Regions from separate parts of the Collibacillus ludicampi genome, predicted to be linked through region 2. Evidence: riboswitches for the same ligand, from Rfam matches in the RefSeq annotation. Region 2 holds a riboswitch; each other region holds the start of a gene.
What was found. A riboswitch is a leader RNA that binds a small molecule or an ion and turns the genes downstream of it on or off. The one in region 2 is predicted to bind cyclic di-GMP.
Positions count from the first base shown of each region.

Region 1: another riboswitch for cyclic di-GMP. It lies ahead of DNHGIG_RS05965 (DUF6042 family protein); the one in region 2 lies ahead of DNHGIG_RS16775 (pyridoxal phosphate-dependent decarboxylase family protein).
Region 3: another riboswitch for cyclic di-GMP. It lies ahead of DNHGIG_RS20535 (methyl-accepting chemotaxis protein); the one in region 2 lies ahead of DNHGIG_RS16775 (pyridoxal phosphate-dependent decarboxylase family protein).

Region 1 is NZ_BOQE01000001.1:1,192,463-1,198,011, forward strand. It holds gene DNHGIG_RS05950 (ArnT family glycosyltransferase) at 1-1,167, opposite strand, end outside; gene DNHGIG_RS05955 (GtrA family protein) at 1,204-1,611, opposite strand; gene DNHGIG_RS05960 (glycosyltransferase family 2 protein) at 1,635-2,645, opposite strand; cyclic di-GMP riboswitch class I at 2,871-2,954, shown strand; gene DNHGIG_RS05965 (DUF6042 family protein) at 2,966-3,409, shown strand; gene DNHGIG_RS05970 (EAL domain-containing protein) at 3,636-5,549, opposite strand.
Region 2 is NZ_BOQE01000001.1:3,298,868-3,304,416, forward strand. It holds gene DNHGIG_RS16755 (enoyl-CoA hydratase-related protein) at 1-183, opposite strand, end outside; gene DNHGIG_RS16760 (MarR family winged helix-turn-helix transcriptional regulator) at 340-795, opposite strand; gene DNHGIG_RS16765 (hypothetical protein) at 1,179-1,460, shown strand; gene DNHGIG_RS16770 (glycoside hydrolase family 113 protein) at 1,387-2,034, shown strand; cyclic di-GMP riboswitch class I at 2,401-2,485, shown strand; gene DNHGIG_RS16775 (pyridoxal phosphate-dependent decarboxylase family protein) at 2,565-4,220, shown strand; gene DNHGIG_RS16780 (methyl-accepting chemotaxis protein) at 4,213-5,549, shown strand, end outside.
Region 3 is NZ_BOQE01000002.1:27,871-33,419, reverse strand. It holds gene DNHGIG_RS20540 (AbrB family transcriptional regulator) at 1-520, shown strand, start outside; gene DNHGIG_RS20535 (methyl-accepting chemotaxis protein) at 677-2,638, opposite strand; cyclic di-GMP riboswitch class I at 2,861-2,948, opposite strand; gene DNHGIG_RS20530 (hypothetical protein) at 4,494-5,117, opposite strand.

The sequences.
Region 1 (5,549 bases), 2.1 Mb from region 2:
GCCTACAACGACCCATGCGGCTGCACGCGCTCCCTGCATCAATGGTTGAACCCACACCTGATCAAATCGAATCTCCGCATTCGACATCGTCCATTCCTCAATCTCCCGGCCGACATTGAAGTAACTGACTGCCAGACGGTCTAGCCCTAGCAAAAATGCGTCGCGCGGATGAGTCGTGATCCATCGCACGGCTTCTTGGCGTGCCAGTTGCATCGCATCCACTTCGTTATACTCGCCCTTTTCATCCAGAATGCGGTCGGTTTTAAATATCGAATGCGGTACCTTCATCGGATCCATGTACATCCCTTTGTTGAGATCATTATTATTGATGTACAAAACGAAATTCCCGTTGGTGGAAATCGGAACAAAACGATGAAACACCAGATAGTTCCGCAACGTCCATGGAGAGATGACGAGCGCCATGAACACACCGGCATAAATTACGGGAACACTGATCGAGAAAATGCGTGACCACAATCCTTTTCTCCGCTCCGTCCATCCCTGCGCACCCGCCGATCTCTTTTGCTGAAGCCTTTGCCCCCTTCTCTCCCACCACAACATACACGCGTATAGGGCGGGAAAAACTGCGTATTGAGGTTTGACCAGACTTAACATGCCCATAAACGTTCCTAAGAGTAACGGATTCCACCGTCCTCCTGTACGATAGGCGAAAAAACACAAAATCACGAGGATTAAGGTAACCGCAAGAATCTCCGTGCTCAAAAGGCTTGTATAACTGACGGCAGGCGGAAAAACAGCCGTGAGAAGCGCGGCCCACAATCCAGTGCGTTCATTGAAATAGCGGCGAACGAGCAGATAAGCGCAGACGATCCATACGAGACTCAAAAGTACATTGGCGATTTTGGCGGCGAGAATGGACGGATCCAAAGAATAAACCAAAACAAGAAAAAAAGGATATCCGGGAGGGCGGAACGCGCTCGGATAGGATACCCCTTGCTTGATAAACGGCGTGCTCTCTTTGATATAATCGAGCCCTTCAGGCATCGTATACGTGCCGTTATGCAACAAAGAGAGCGCAAGATCATGGTAATGTTTAAAGTCGGAAATCGGTTGTGTATTTACATAATAGATCCATGCCAGACGAATCCCCGTTCCGAGAACGAGAATCGCAAGCAACCACTTGAGCGAGCGAGAATTTTTTAACATGGCAACCTCCTGCATGCCCTCTCACACGAACACAGACTACGCCATGGCACGAACGCGAAACACCCAAAACCGGCTCAACATGAAATTCAGTACGGTCGTGGGGATCAGCGTGAAAAGCTGGGCATATTGGACGGGAATATGGAGTTGGTAAACAACCGGCCGCAAGAGCCACTCGCCACATGCGGCCACCAAGAGATTTGCCAGCACAAACTTCACCGTCATATTCCAATGGATCCGCCGAACTGCAAACGTCCAGGACGCATTGAAGAGGAGGGAACTGATCATTCCGACAAGATAAGCGAGCGCATAACTCACAGCCATCCCTATCCCGATACGAATGAACAGGTAATAATTGATGTAGCTTACAGACGTATTCACAAGACCGATGAGACAAAACCGGAAAAACTGAAGGCACTGTTCTCTTTTCGCGAATGAAAGATTCACTGTGATCCACCTTTGTATCGGAGCTATGATCGTGCCGGGAAGTAATCATCATGCCTTTGTGACAGCTCCCGATCCTGATGGGTCTGTACCGTCCCCCCCGGAAAGCCAATTTTCTCCTCCAAGATATACAACGGACGCCTCCGTACCTCATCGTACATCCGCCCGATATACTCCCCCATCATGCCGAGGATCAACAGTTGAATACCACCTAAGAACAGAACGACGACCATCAAGGAAGACCAACCTTGTACGGTTGAATGGGTGAACAAGCGCATATACAGAATGATCAGGATGCCAATGAAGCCGATCCCCGCCGAATAAAGCCCTAAAATGCCTGCCAATTGCAGGGGTTTAAAGGAAAAGGATGTGATGCCGTCAAAAGCGAAACGCAACATTTTTCGCAATGGGTATTTCGTTTCGCCGGCAAACCGTTCTTGCCGTTCGTACTCGATGCCCACCTGTTTGAAACCAATCCAGGACACCAGTCCGCGGACGAAGCGATGTTTTTCCGGCATCGCATTTAAGCTGTCCACCACGCGCCGGCTCATCAAACGAAAGTCACCCGTATCCAGGGGGATCTGGATATCGATCAGTCTTTGAAGAATCCGGTAAAACAGTTTGGCCGTCACCTTTTTAAACCAGGTTTCACCGGCGCGGCTTTTTCGTACCGCATAAACGACATCATAGCCCTCTTCCCATTTGGTGATAAAATCAAGGATCAACTCCGGCGGATCTTGCAAATCCGCATCGATCAGCACCACCGCATCCCCTGACGCGTGTTCGATGCCCGCCGTCACGGCCACTTGATGGCCAAAATTGCGGGAAAAGCTCAGCACGCGGACATGGGAGTCGTGGAACGCCAATTCCCGCAAGATCTCTTCGGTACGGTCACGCGAGCCGTCATTGACATAAATCAGTTCGTAATCATATCCCGATATGGAACACACGGTCGACAAACGCTTATGCGTTTCCCGAATCACGAGTTCCTCATTGTACGCAGGAATCACAACGGAGATCAGTTTGCGTTTGTTCATGTGCATTCCCTCTCTGTTTGCATTCAATATCGATTCTTACACAAGATCGACTCTGCCCCTCGCCGCATCCCGCGGGAGAACAGAGTCGCATGTTCCTGATTCCTCTCAGTACAAGATAACATAACGATCGGCAAGGTTCAATGTCCCACTTTTAACCGAACACTTGAACTTTGTCAATTTTTGTAGAAAAATGAGGGAATATGAATTATAATACAAATACTAAACCTCCGATAATGGCAAACTTGGCGAAAGCCAAGGACGCAAAGCTACAGGGGCTACGGTCTATGACTACGCCAGCCAGTTACCGAAGGGATGAAGAAATGAGCAGTACGATAATTCCGAAGCAAAACTCCTGGAGTCTCGTATCAGACGTGTTATTTAAAGCTCAATGGATGCGCTTTCTTCCGTTAGATGGAATGATCGTATACCCGTTGCTCATCCAAGCAGCTACTCATAAACAAAATCTTGAGGAAGTCGTTTCATACTTGAAGAGACATCTCGTTTTTCAAAAAGATAAAGACTTGGTAAACCGAAGAGAAGCTGAATTGCGCTTGATCTATGAGCGCTCAGGCTATTCGTATCCTGAGACAGTAGAAGAGCTGTTGGATCTTATCATTCGTTTTGGGTTGCTACGTAAAATTACATGCGAGGATAAAACGAGATTGGCTCTGATCGATTGCGGCTGCATACCGAGTCCAGAAAACGTCCTCAATCTAACGCGAAGAGAAATACAGATATTAGAGGCGATACGCACAAGAAGTTAAAGCCTACACATTCTATGGGTGGTCAGTGAGAAAATGCTGTACGATTGAATTCGCAGAAAATAAGAAAGAGAAAATCCTCCGAAAGATCGGTTGGCCGCCTGCTTCGGGGATTTTCTCTGATGCAAGTGATCGACGCCGTAAGCGGGTGACTGCAACGTCTGTCCTCATCTTCGGGATACGATTCTACAAGCGATTGAATTAAGGGATTCTCAGCGGGACAGCCCGATCAAACTTCTACATGAGGATGCGTGTGAATCAAAACATTACGGTTCGTATGATTCTTTAGCAGCTGTTCAAATTCATGTGCTGTCAGAGGGTGGCTGAACAAGTAACCTTGCAGTGCATGACAGTCCTGGTTCCGCAAGAAGGCAAGCTGCTCCTCATTCTCCACACCTTCCGCAATTACCTTCAAGTTAAGGGAACGCCCTAAAGTGATGATCGCTCTCGTGATCGCCGCATCCTTTGGATCGGTCGTCAATTCCCGAATAAAAGACTGGTCAATTTTCAATGTGTCTACGGGAAAACGTTTTAAACTCGTTAATGAAGAGTACCCAGTGCCAAAATCATCGATGGAAAGGTGAATCCCTAATTCCTTCATTTGTTTGATCTTTTTTGCACCCTCTTCCGGATTATTCATGATCGCACTTTCCGTGATCTCTAACTCAAGCCATTGGGGAGCGAGCCCCGTTTGCTTGAGCACGGACTGAATGGTTCCCACCAAATCATCCCGTTGAAACTGATGCATAGACAAATTGACGCCGATAGGAATTCGCGGCAACCCCTTATCCTGCCAGCTTTTGTTTTGATTGCAGGCGGTATATAAGACCCACTTTCCTATCGAATGAATGAATCCTGTTTCTTCAGCCAGAGTGATGAACTCAGCAGGGGGTACCTCTCCAAGTTCAGGGTGTTTCCAGCGGAGTAATGCTTCCACGCCGATAATCCTGTTCGAGTGAATATCCGCTTTCGGTTGATAGAGTAAAAAGAATTGATGTTGTTCCAATGCCTTTCGAAAGGAGCTTTCTAAAATCAGCTTTTTCGATACATGCTGGGTCAGAGTGGATTCATAGAGCTGATAATGATTTCTTCCTTTTTCCTTGGCTTTATACATAGCGGTATCGGCGTTTTTTACTAGAGTCTGAGCATCTGTGCCGTCTTTCGGAAAAAAGGCGATTCCAATACTTGTGGTTACAAAAAGCTCTTGATTCGTCAGCGTTATGGGTTCCTCAAAGGATCCAATGATACGTCTCGCGATATTCAGAGCGCAATCCGTAGATTTTATGTCTTTTAACAGAAGAGTGAACTCATCTCCACCCATGCGGGCTACGAGGTCGGTATCTCGAATACATTTGACTACCCTCATGGAGAATTGCTGAATCAATTCATCTCCCACATGGTGACCAAAGGTGTCATTGACATACTTGAAACGGTCCAAATCCAGATACATGACGGCTAGTACCTGGTTATTTTTTTCAGCCTGATCGATCGCATTCTTTAATTCCGAAAAAAATAAAGTCCGATTCGGGAGATCCGTTAATGAATCGTGATAGGCCAGATGATTGACCTTCATCCGATCTTGATTCCGTTCTTTGAGTGTTTCAATCAGATAAGCAGACATCCACATTCCTAGAGCGTTTAGTACAAGATACGCGAACATAAATTCAACAGGAAGAGCATTCGGTAGATGATAACTATTCTTCATGTAAAAAGAGAGGAGAACTCCTGAAATCGCCAGGAACAAATCGAGAATCATCAGGACAAGGATTTTCTTAAACTTACTATACGCTTGAAATTTTCGGGAGAGGAAAAACGAAACGGCAAGGACAACGGAATAAATAAGAAGGGTATACTGAAGACCCGTCCCGCCCAAATAAACGCGATAGACGAAAAAGACAGCAGTAACGATGAGTCCTGTCTGAAATCGTCCATAAAAAACGGCAAGCAGCAGCGGTATAATCCGCAAATCATAGAAGACGCCTGAACTGAACTGAAACGGGAACGACATACAAAAAATGGTCGCTAATGAATAAAGAACGGAACACCAGAAGGATTCACTTTTTTTATTCGTAAACGGAGAGGAAACCAGAATGGATAGAAGAATGATTAAAACATTTAACAACAATTCTTTGACTCCTAGCAC
Region 2 (5,549 bases):
AGCACAAAATGCCTTGGTAGATCCTTCAATAACAACGACCTTCACTTCTCTTTTCTCAGCAACCTCTTGAAGAAGAGAATCTAATTCTTGGAGCAATTTTAATGATAAAGCGTTAAACTCTCTTGGATTTTGTAATGTTACATAGGCAATATCCTCGTCTTTCCGAACAGACAAAAATTCCATGTTTTTCCCTCCTTTTAATTTGTTGTTATGCTTATAAATATCATAATTATTTTTCATTTGTCAATAAATAATCAGAATATAAATAATATAATTTATTTTATGTTGGTTTTCTGAAAAAAGCAGACTCTTATTTTACTACAACCGTATTTTTTCCCTTTATTCCATCCTTTTTAGAATTCGAGTTATTTTGGAAATTGCAAAATCGAGATCTATTCTATCTTCCTCGTTAAGGCGACTCATTTGGTCGCAGAGAACTTGATGAAATTCTTCCAAACGATGGCTAACTGTTGTTTTTCCTTTTTCGGTTAATAGTAATCGAACGAATCTTCTATCGTTGACATCCCGCTTTTTTACAACGTAACCTTTTTTCTCCAGTTTCGAGATTAACGGCGTTAATTGTTGTTTGGAAATATGAATACTCTTGGCCAACTGGGTCATTGAAGAACCTTCCTTTTGATGAAACAACTCTTCTAATATGTGATACTGCAAGTGCGTTATTTCTGACGGTACTTTCCTTGTAGCAGTATTCTGGGTTGGTTTATCAAGTTTTCTATAAAGCATCGGAATTAGCTGGATGTAGTTTCTAGCGATTTGATCGATTTTTGTATCCATTTCACTTTCTCCTGTGACGATATGTTTGACTTACTGTAAATAATTATTTATCATAATAACATTATTTCAAGGATATATCACCATTTTTGTAATTAAATATTTACTAATAGGTCTTACTTTAAAGGTAGCTATGAAACGTTACACCGAAAAACTTTCCAACAAGTAAGAGTATCGATCAGAAGGGGATATTGACTATGATTGACAATCAAATAAATTTTCGAAAAGGGATCAATTACGACGTAGGGACATTTACTCGGGGCAAAGAATCGTCGTCTCGTGATCGATTCGATCCTCATATTGTGCAACGAGAAATGGAAATCATCAAAAATGATTTGCATTGCAATGCCGTAAGGATTTCAGGATAGGATATTTCAAGACTCACTTTGGCAGCCGAATTTGCCATTCAACAAGGGTTAGAAGTATGGTTTTCTCCAGCCTTAATTGATGCAGATGAACAAGAAACGCTTATTTACTTTGCCGAATGTGCTAAGGCGGCAGAAAAACTGCGGATGCAATCACCCCATATTATATTTGTCGCTGGATGCGAGCTTACGTTCTTTATGAAGGGGCTTGTTGAAGGAGATACAGCATTTGACCGAATGCAAAACTTTTATGAAACCCTGGCGTTTGCTGAAAAGCACAATTCTAAAAGGCTCTTTCCATAAACGGTTAAACGCCTTTTTGTCAAAAGCCGTTATTACGATAAAAGAACATTTTCATGGCCAGCTTACCTACGCATCCGGACCTTGGGAAAATGTCGATTGGGATGTATTTGATATCGTCGGGATTGATTATTATCGCGATGCGCTTAATTATAAATCTTACCGGGAAAAGTTAAGAGCTTACTTTAAACACGGAAAACCAGTGGTCGTATTAGAGTTCGGATGCTGCACATATAAAGGTGCTGAAAGCAAGGGCGGGTATGGTTGGGCAATCGTTGACCACAGCAAAACGCCGAAACAGCTTAAAGGTGATTTTATACGGGATGAAAATATACAGGCCAATTACCTTATTGAGCTACTGGATATTTTTCATGCAGAAAAAGTGAATGGGGCATTTGTTTTCACGTTTGTAATGCCTAGCTATCCATTTAACGAAAATGCTTTATATGATTTAGACATGGCCAGTTATAGTGTGGTTAAAACCTATACTGATCAAAATGGAATGACCTATAAAGATATGCCGTGGGAGCCCAAAAAATCCTTTTTTGCGTTAGCGGAATATTATGCAAAGCATTAACTTAAATTCCAGTCAGTGGTCCTAGACACGAATACGTATTGTAGCGTATTACTTCTCGTTTGCAGAAAAGCTTTCCCATTCTAACACTTTATTATTCCGTTTAGAAGTTTAATATCTAGGCTACAATTTTATTTCCTATTGTCATCAAAAGTAGTCTCTATGGAAGCAAAATCATACTTCACATTCCCTACGAATGGCGATACCGGATACACCCTCATCTCATCAGTAGGGTAGGGCTGTATGAAAGCATGCAACAGCTACACATCCTGCTTTTCACGATCCAGCTAGGAAGCATAAAATAATCAAGACTTGCATTTTGTCATATTTTGTAGAAAAATAAGGGGGAAGATATTTCTAAAATTAAACCTCCGATAATGGCAAACTTGGCGAAAGCCAGGGACGCAAAGCTATAGGGGCTACGGTCAAATGACTATGCCAGCCAGTTACCGAAGAGGTGGAATAAAGAAATCCACCTTATTTAAGGTGGATTTCTTTATATTTAACGAAAGTAAGAAGGGTAGGGTGGTAAAATGAATTTTCAAGAGGTACAATCCTTGTTTCCCAGTGAAGACGGGAACGAAGAGCGACGGAAACAATTGTTAGGTTTTGTAGAAAAAATGATTCAGACGATCGACAGCCTGAAAGATCCCCAAAGGGCAACCCTGGGGCCGATGAGAGAGAGAAGCGATGATTTCTATAAGCAACTGATCCGTACCTCTAAGGTCCCCGAACAAGGAATTGGCATGCAGCAAATGCTGGAGGAACTGCTTCAATTAGTTCCCGGGCATCCATATCATACGAGGAATTTTGTCACCAACGTGTTGCCTATGGCAAGTATCCCCGGAATTCTTGGTGCTTTACTGACAACGCTGTTGAACGGCAATAATCTCTGGGATGTGTATGGTCCTGCAGGTGCAGAAGCAGAAGTAAGGGTCATTGCTATGATGTCTAAACTCGTGGGTTATGACGAAAAACAAAGTTGGGGATATACCACATGGGGCGGTCAGGGGGCCGTTTTTTCAGGCCTGCGTTTGGCCATTGCCAAACAGTTTCCTCATGCTAAGGAAAAGGGGATTCCCAACAATCTCTATTGTTTCGCTTCAGAAAACGCGCATTACAGCTTATTAAAATCGGTGGAAGCTACAGGAATTGGTTCAGATCATCTCGTTTTGGTTCGAACACAAAAAGACCACTCCATGGATGTAGCCGATTTGCAAGCAAAAATGGAGGCTGTCATTCAAAAAGGCGGCATTCCTGTGTATGTGGTAGCCACCACTGGAACCACTGACTCCTTTGGTATTGATGACATACAAGCAATCAAAGACGTATGTGATGAGCTCACGATGAAGTATGGATTAAAGCCTGTACATATTCATGCAGATTCCGCATTGGGCGGATTTTATAGCTTTTTTAACCATTACGACTTTACTGCCAATCCTCTGAAACTGGAAGAAGAAGTAAATGATGGATTACTGCACATCCGTGAGCGAATGCAACATTTACATTTGGCGGATAGTCTTTGTTTCGATTTTCAAAAGTTTGGACAAACGCCTTACCTGTCCAGCCTGTTTCTTGTCAAAAACGGGAAGGATCTGGGACTTCTCGATTTGAATGAGTTTGAAACGCCGTATGTAGGCAATCGTGGCTACGGAAGTTACCATACCGGTTACACCCTGGAATGTTCCCGCATGTCCAGTTCCCTAGCGATCTACGCAGCCTTGTTGGCTTTCGGTATCGAAGGTTATCAACAGATACTGGCCAATTACGTACGTGTAAATCTTGCCTTTCGAAAAAAATTGTTAGCAGCGATTCCGAATGTAGCCATTACCAATGAAGCCAATATTGGACCGATCACCACGTTTCGCTTCTATCCGGGAACTGTGGAATGGGCAGAAGAGATATCGGGCAAGGCAAGCCGTGCGCAAATTGAAAGAAACAATGCCTGGAATAAACGCCTATTTGAGCGCTTAGGAGAACATCGTGACCAGGTCTTTTTCGGCGATACCACAAAACAGTGTCTCGTGGATATCATTGACTCGAGCGAGCGGTATCCCATTGCTGTCGTAAAATTTTTCTCGATTTCCCCATATACAACTGTGGAGAGTGTGGATCCAATCCTTGCATTTCTAAAAGAACAGGTAGAGCAATATATCAACGAGCGCATGAAGGTGGAAAGCCATGTCTAATTGGAAAGAATTCCTTCACAATCAACTTTCTATCAGAAATTCGATTTCAAAAAAATTGATCCTATCTTTCACCCTATTGGTGATCGTTATTTCTCTTTGCTTTAGTACGATCGCCTATAAATCGGCAAATTATATTGTCGATAATCATGTGCTACCAGAGTTTGACCGAACGTTAAAAACGAATATTAGTTGGGTTCAGGAGAAATTGGATAAGAATCTTGTCATTCAATCGGATCAAGGATCCAATGAAGCATACAACAAGTTGCTGTCCTTTTTAAATGAAGAGAAAAAGCAGTTGGGTGTGGAAAACGTCTATGTACTGGGAAAGAAAGAGAAAACGTATATCGTTGCTTTGAGTGAAGCGGCTGACCAGCGCAATGCGGAGTATCCCTTTACCGATGAAATGAACAAAGCTTTACAAGGCTCTATGCAGATTAGCAGTATTTACAAAGACGACTTTGGAGTTCATAAGTCTGTGTTTGTACCTATCGCTGGAACCCATATGATACTAGGGATTGATATGGATGCCAGATTCGTGGATCAATTGAGAAGCGAAATCATCCAGATCAGTATTATAGTTACAGGAATCATGATTCTGCTAGGAAGCATCGCTGGTTATTTCTTATCCAAACAATTTACCAAACCTTTGCGACTTCTCGTTTCCCATACCCAAACACTAGCGAAAGGCGATCTTCGCGGCGAAGTGAGCATCACCAGTCATGATGAAATGGGGCAATTGGCCGAAAGCTTTAATCAAATGAAACTTCACTTGAAGCGTTTGCTAGAACAAGTTGCAGCCACGTCGGAACATGTGGCTGCATCCTCCAAGGATTTGTCTGATAATACCCGTATGTTTACAGACATGATCAACCAAATGACCGCATCGCTTCAGGAGGTCTCTTCCGGCAGTGAAACGATAGCACAAGGGGCCAAAGAAAACTCAAAAGCCATGGAGGATATGGCAAAGGGTATCCAACATATTAACGAATCCACTGTCGAAGTGTCGGAAAAATCTATTGAAGCCGCTGAGGAAGCAGGTCGCGGAAATCAATCGATTCAAAAAGCGGTCTCCCAAATGGAGCTAATAACATCTTCAGTGGAAAACTCTACCGAACTGGTGCGCCAAATGCATGGACGAGCCAATGAAATTGGCCATGTGGTCGAGTTTATCACTAGCATTGCTGATCAGATCAACCTGTTGGCATTGAATGCGGCCATTGAAGCGGCCCGGGCGGGTGAATATGGACGGGGATTTGCAGTGGTTGCCGACGAAGTCCGCAAACTCGCCGAAAAATCCTCCCAATCGGCCAGTGAGATTACCAATCTGCT
Region 3 (5,549 bases), on a different contig from region 2:
ATGGATTCATTATGCAATTTACTTCGTAATTGTAGTGATTGGTTGTTGGGGAGCGGTTAAACTTAATCTGCCAATTCCGTTTCTTTTGGGTTCAATGCTTGTCACTGCTTTACTTGTACTTGTAAATTTTCAAGCACCACAACTCCCCAAATGGATGACTTATCTCGCTCAATTATTTATAGGTACAACAATGGGACTATCGATGAATCTGAAATTTAATAAAAATTTGGGGTTATTAGTGTTACTCACCGGATTATCGAGTATTGGATTAATTGTTTTATCATTCTTGGCCGGTAAATTTATATCTTTCATTTATCCCGTTTCTCTTATAACAGCTTTTTTGAGTACTGCACCAGGCGGTATTGCAGAAATGGGAGTCACAGCAATGGAGGTTCATGCAAATTTATCCGTAATCTCGGCTTATCAACTATTTCGATTGTTTTTCATTTTATTTATTATTACCCCTTTTTTGAAGTGGTGGTTTCAGAGGAGAAGTCTTCATGAAGCTAATAAAGGTTAAATCAAGATCGTCATTGCCTTATAAGATTTCATAACAACGCCTCGTTCTTTTTTAAAAGAAAAATTATGCGCCTTTCATAAGGCGCATAATAAGGAAATATTACAATGTATTTATAACCAGATAGAAAATGTCGAAGTTAATGCGAAAAGCAGTATTTCACATTTTAAACCTTTCGACTGATTGCGATAACTCGATTGCTAATTTGGATAATGTAGACGCAGAAGCACTGATTTCTTCCATTGAGGCTAATTGTTCTTCAGCAGCCGCAGATACATTTTGGGTTCCTGAAGCAAATGTTATTGCTATTTCTTTTATATTTTCCATTACTTGAACAACCTTTTCTGAACCTGCTGCCATTTGCTGTACGGAAGCCGATATTTCTTGAATTTGATTGAACACATTAGATATAGATTGTTGAATCTGACTAAACGATTCATCAATCTTCTGTACGTTTTGAATCCCGTTAATAACCTCTTTTTCACCTTCCTCACTATCATGAATTACATCGTTGATTTCCTTTTGGATTGTGAGAATGACTTCTGAAATTTGTTGAGCAGATTGAGCGGACTGCTCCGCTAATAATCTTACTTCATTCGCAACAACTGCAAAACCTCGACCTTGTTCACCGGCTCTTGCTGCTTCAATAGCTGCATTCAATGCAAGAAGATTTGTCTGATCAGCTATATTGGTAATAATATCTACAATCTTCCCAATCTCAGCAGAATGAGAACTGAGACGTTTTACTGCTTGATTTGTCTTATCGACAATAGTACTGATAACATTCATTTCATTGACCGTTGTTTGGATCGCTCGATGCCCTTCTTGAACCACTGAATGAGCCTGTGATACGGATTCAGAAACATTTTGCGCGTTTGCAGCTATTTGTTGGATATCTATTACTAAGTTATTCACTGTTTGAGCTGTCTCTTCCGTATGCTGTGCTTGCTGCTCAGATCCTGTTGCTATTTCCTGTATGGTATATACAATATGCTCCGTTGCTTGGCTTGTTTGTTCTGCACTTGCGGATAATTCTTCTGATGAAGCCGCCAATTGACTAGATGTATCAGACACCCCTAATATAATAGACCGAAGCGATTCGACCATAGAATTGAAACTATGGCTTAATTTGCCTAATTCATCGTTGGATTTTATATCTATCGTTTCAGTTAGGTCTCCCTGACTTATTTTTTCTGACGCGTTGATTAATGTTTTCAACCGGAGGGTGATTGAGCGAATGAAATAATAAGCTAAAATTGCGCCCAGAACTACAGATATGGCAACTACTATAAATGTTGTATGATAGATTGGTTTTGCCGCATCAGTGACTTCATATGTATACATGGTACCCGCAATTTTCCAACCGGTTAGTTTATTTGTTGCGAAAAATAATTCTTTTGTAAGACCGTCGGAACCCATATACTCGAATATTCCAGATTCCTGTTGAAACATCGGATCTATTTGTTTAAATGAGGCAGATCCGGTTTTCAGAGTGGGATGAACAACAATTTTTTTATTTTGATCTACAATAAATGCATATCCTTTTTCTCCGATATTCGCAGTTTTCACTGCATTCATCAACGTTTCCAACTTGAGGTTCACTGCTATGACGCCAGATCCATCATAAATACTTCTCGCTATAGTGACGACGAATTCATTTGTAGAAGGATCTGGGAAGGGATTAGTAACTATAACTTTCCCCTTATTATCCATAGCCTGCTGATACCATAACATTTTTCTGGGATCAAAATTATTTGGTAACTTTAATTTAGGAGAATCAATAAAAGATCCATCTGAAGTTCCTATGAATATACTTTCCACTTCTGAATGAAGGGACTTATATTGATCTAGTAATCCTTTCATCTTATCATCTTGAATAGAGTTTGCTGATACTTGCCGAGATAGTAAATCAATATCTTGCATTTTAGAACCGATAATGAGGTCAACATTATGGTTAAGAAGAGCTACGTTTTCGTTCGCACTTCGTAATATCTCATCGCTCACCTTCGATTCTGCTGTTTTATAAGACAAAGAACCAATTACAAGGCTAGGAAAGAGTAAGATTACCAAAAAAATTAATATTAATTTGTTTTTGATACTAAAATGAATTTTATTCTTCACCCTAAACCCTTCCTTTCAGTTACCTTATTTAATCTGAAGTTGGTATTATTAGCTACATAGTGTTTCACCAACCTTCGTAATAAGATTTGTGAATGAAATTAAAATGGCAACCTCTTAAAATTTCAAGGTTGCCATATATATGAGAAAGAGACTTTTTTCCAAACCGGATTCAAAAATTGATAATCACAGATTTAGGATCAAAAGTTTCTCGCGCTATTATATAACGGCAACCCGGCGGTCATAGGCTTTACTTACCCGTAGACCCGTGGCTTTGCGTCCCAGCATTTCTACTGGTTTGCCCTTAATACTATTATATTTTAAATTGTTGGGAAGAGATTACCATATTTAAAATTATAATGTTATTTGTATAAGTTATTTGAATATCTTATGTATATTTAGTTAAGCCTGATATACTGTATAAAATGGTTTCTCGATCATTAGGGATTTAAGAAGGAGATCCTCTAGTGATATACACGAATAATAACACTATACTGAAGAAATACGAAGCAGGCTGTTCACAGAAAACAGCGCATTCCTCCCACGCCTAAATGCGTGGGAGGAATGCGCCATTTCTTCCACTCCTTTCTACATTGAGTGATTGTTGTTGAGATTCCTGATGGAACACCGATTGACCGATGTATTGGTGTCGTGCGGGCCTCTGACCATGCCGACCACAATGCGGCTTGCGTAATTGTAAGTCGAGCTGCCATCATACAGCCATACGCGGTGTAGCGTAAGCTATAACTGCAAGCCCACGGCTTTAGCCGTGTGGTTTATGACTTGAAACATTCTCCATGTCGGAATGAAGTGATAATAAGGATTGTGCTAGATATAATAATTTATTAATAAATAATCAATGTAGACTACACATTCACTTATTACAATGATTACTGGCGTTTGAATAGATCTCCCATATTCTCACATCAAAAACCACTAGTAAAAATATACTAGAGGAGCGTGGTATGAAGCAAAAGGAACTTGCGGAATGAAAAGGACAGCGCACAAACGTGATTAGTGATGGTTAAGAATACGAAAGATTGATCCATCATCATTCAACCTCCCGTACCTACTATAGACTCTTACGTTTTTAGACGTAGGGGTCTACTACTTTTTTGAGAAATCCTAAACATAACTGCGCCCGAACACGCTTTATCGAAACTTCGGGGGAAGACAAACCAATGAAAAAAAAGACGCAGTCGTAATGACCACGCCTTAATGAGGAGTCAGTGGTATTATTATATCTTACATTTGTGGATTAAAAATAGAATCTGACGTGAATAGTTGCAAAATTATTTTTAAAATTATAAAATATTGTTGCCATCCCGAATACCTTTATTTTGCCCCTATTTCTCAAATAGGGGGTTTCATTTCTTATCATGTCTATGAGGTAGAGAGTAAGTAGGAATAAGTCTGCAAGACTTACGTTAAAGTCTTTCCTCTATAAAAGATCATTACAGGTAAAAATTCAAAGTTAAGTACCCTCAATAGATCCTCTCAGAAGCCATATCCTACAAGGGATTTCCGGAAACTATCAAATTCAAAAAAACGACAGACCTCTTGCTAGATTTTGCTTTTCATACCGATCTGCCTTCATAAAAACGACAAATGAGCTTCACAAAAATTACATTCTAATTTTTGGCCTTCAGTAAAATGACAAATATCATTCAGCTATATGACAATCTGTATGCAAGAAAAAGACAAAAGGGGTACTCAGAAGCGAAAAAGACACAAAAAAGGGAGCACTCCCACATGGAAGTAGCTCCTTCTGATGTGTTCTATGGATTTTTAGGCACGCCAAAACACACCATCCGTGGAATGGTGTTCGAACCCAATTTTTGTTATTTGTTTTTTAAAATTAGAGTTGTGCTACCAGATCATCAATCGATGCTTGCAGGTAAGCACGCGGGTATTGCACCGGATCTCCGTTGGCTCGTTTTTGAGCCAGTGTAATTCCGACCAGCCGCGAAAGCTGGATCATTTGATTCTCGTCGATCCAGTTTTCTTGGCAATAGTCATAGATGAAGCGAATGCAGGTATTGATAAAACGCCTGGATTCTTGATGCACGACTCGGTATGTACGCTTCGTAGCTTCAAGCGAATCTTTTAGATATTTGGCGATCTTACCTTTTGTGTTGCGATGTTTCACCTGTTCTTCACTGGCCAAGACTTTCACGATCGGTTTAAAAATGAACGTCTCACCATTGGGGCCTACTTGAATCACATAAGTGATGACATCCTTGAGCAGTTCCAATTTACGCTTGATACGGCATAGGAACGAGCCCAGGTATCTCTTCATTGAAACTTTACTGTAGTGTGCTTTTGCGTCTTCATTGCGTAGTTGGTCCAGCACTTGCAAACCGAAGAGAATGACATCAGCTACGTGATGACGCACACACTTCGCCAAGATCGAAATAAACTCTTTGGGGATGCGAAAATAAGAGCCTTCCTTCGCACGTAGAGGAGCATAGTCCGCGATCATGTAAAAAGCTCCTTCAACGTGGTAGACGAGTCCGGCATCAACTAGGTACCGAAAGCCTGTCCAGATCGTTTGCCTGGGGATCTTGGACATACGGGACAGTTCGGAATCGTCCCTAGCGAATTCGCCGGTATCTCCGTCGCAGATGAAGTGTAAGAGGACATAGACCGCGATAGCACTCGCGGGGAGTTTAAGAGCAGGAAGTTTTTGACGATTGAAAGTGAAAAATTTAGGGCCATCAAAATGGTATTTTTTTATAGCCATTCTTGTGGCTTATTTGCCGAAAAAAGATTGCACAAAGCCAATCCCTGTGGTATTCTTCTAATTGAAACCACAAGGTTGATAACAAGCGCTCAACTGGTCTGCCAACCAAAGCGCTTTTTCTTTATTACTTTTTCGGCTTAAAGCCTTTCCTCCTTTCATGGGGGACTTTTT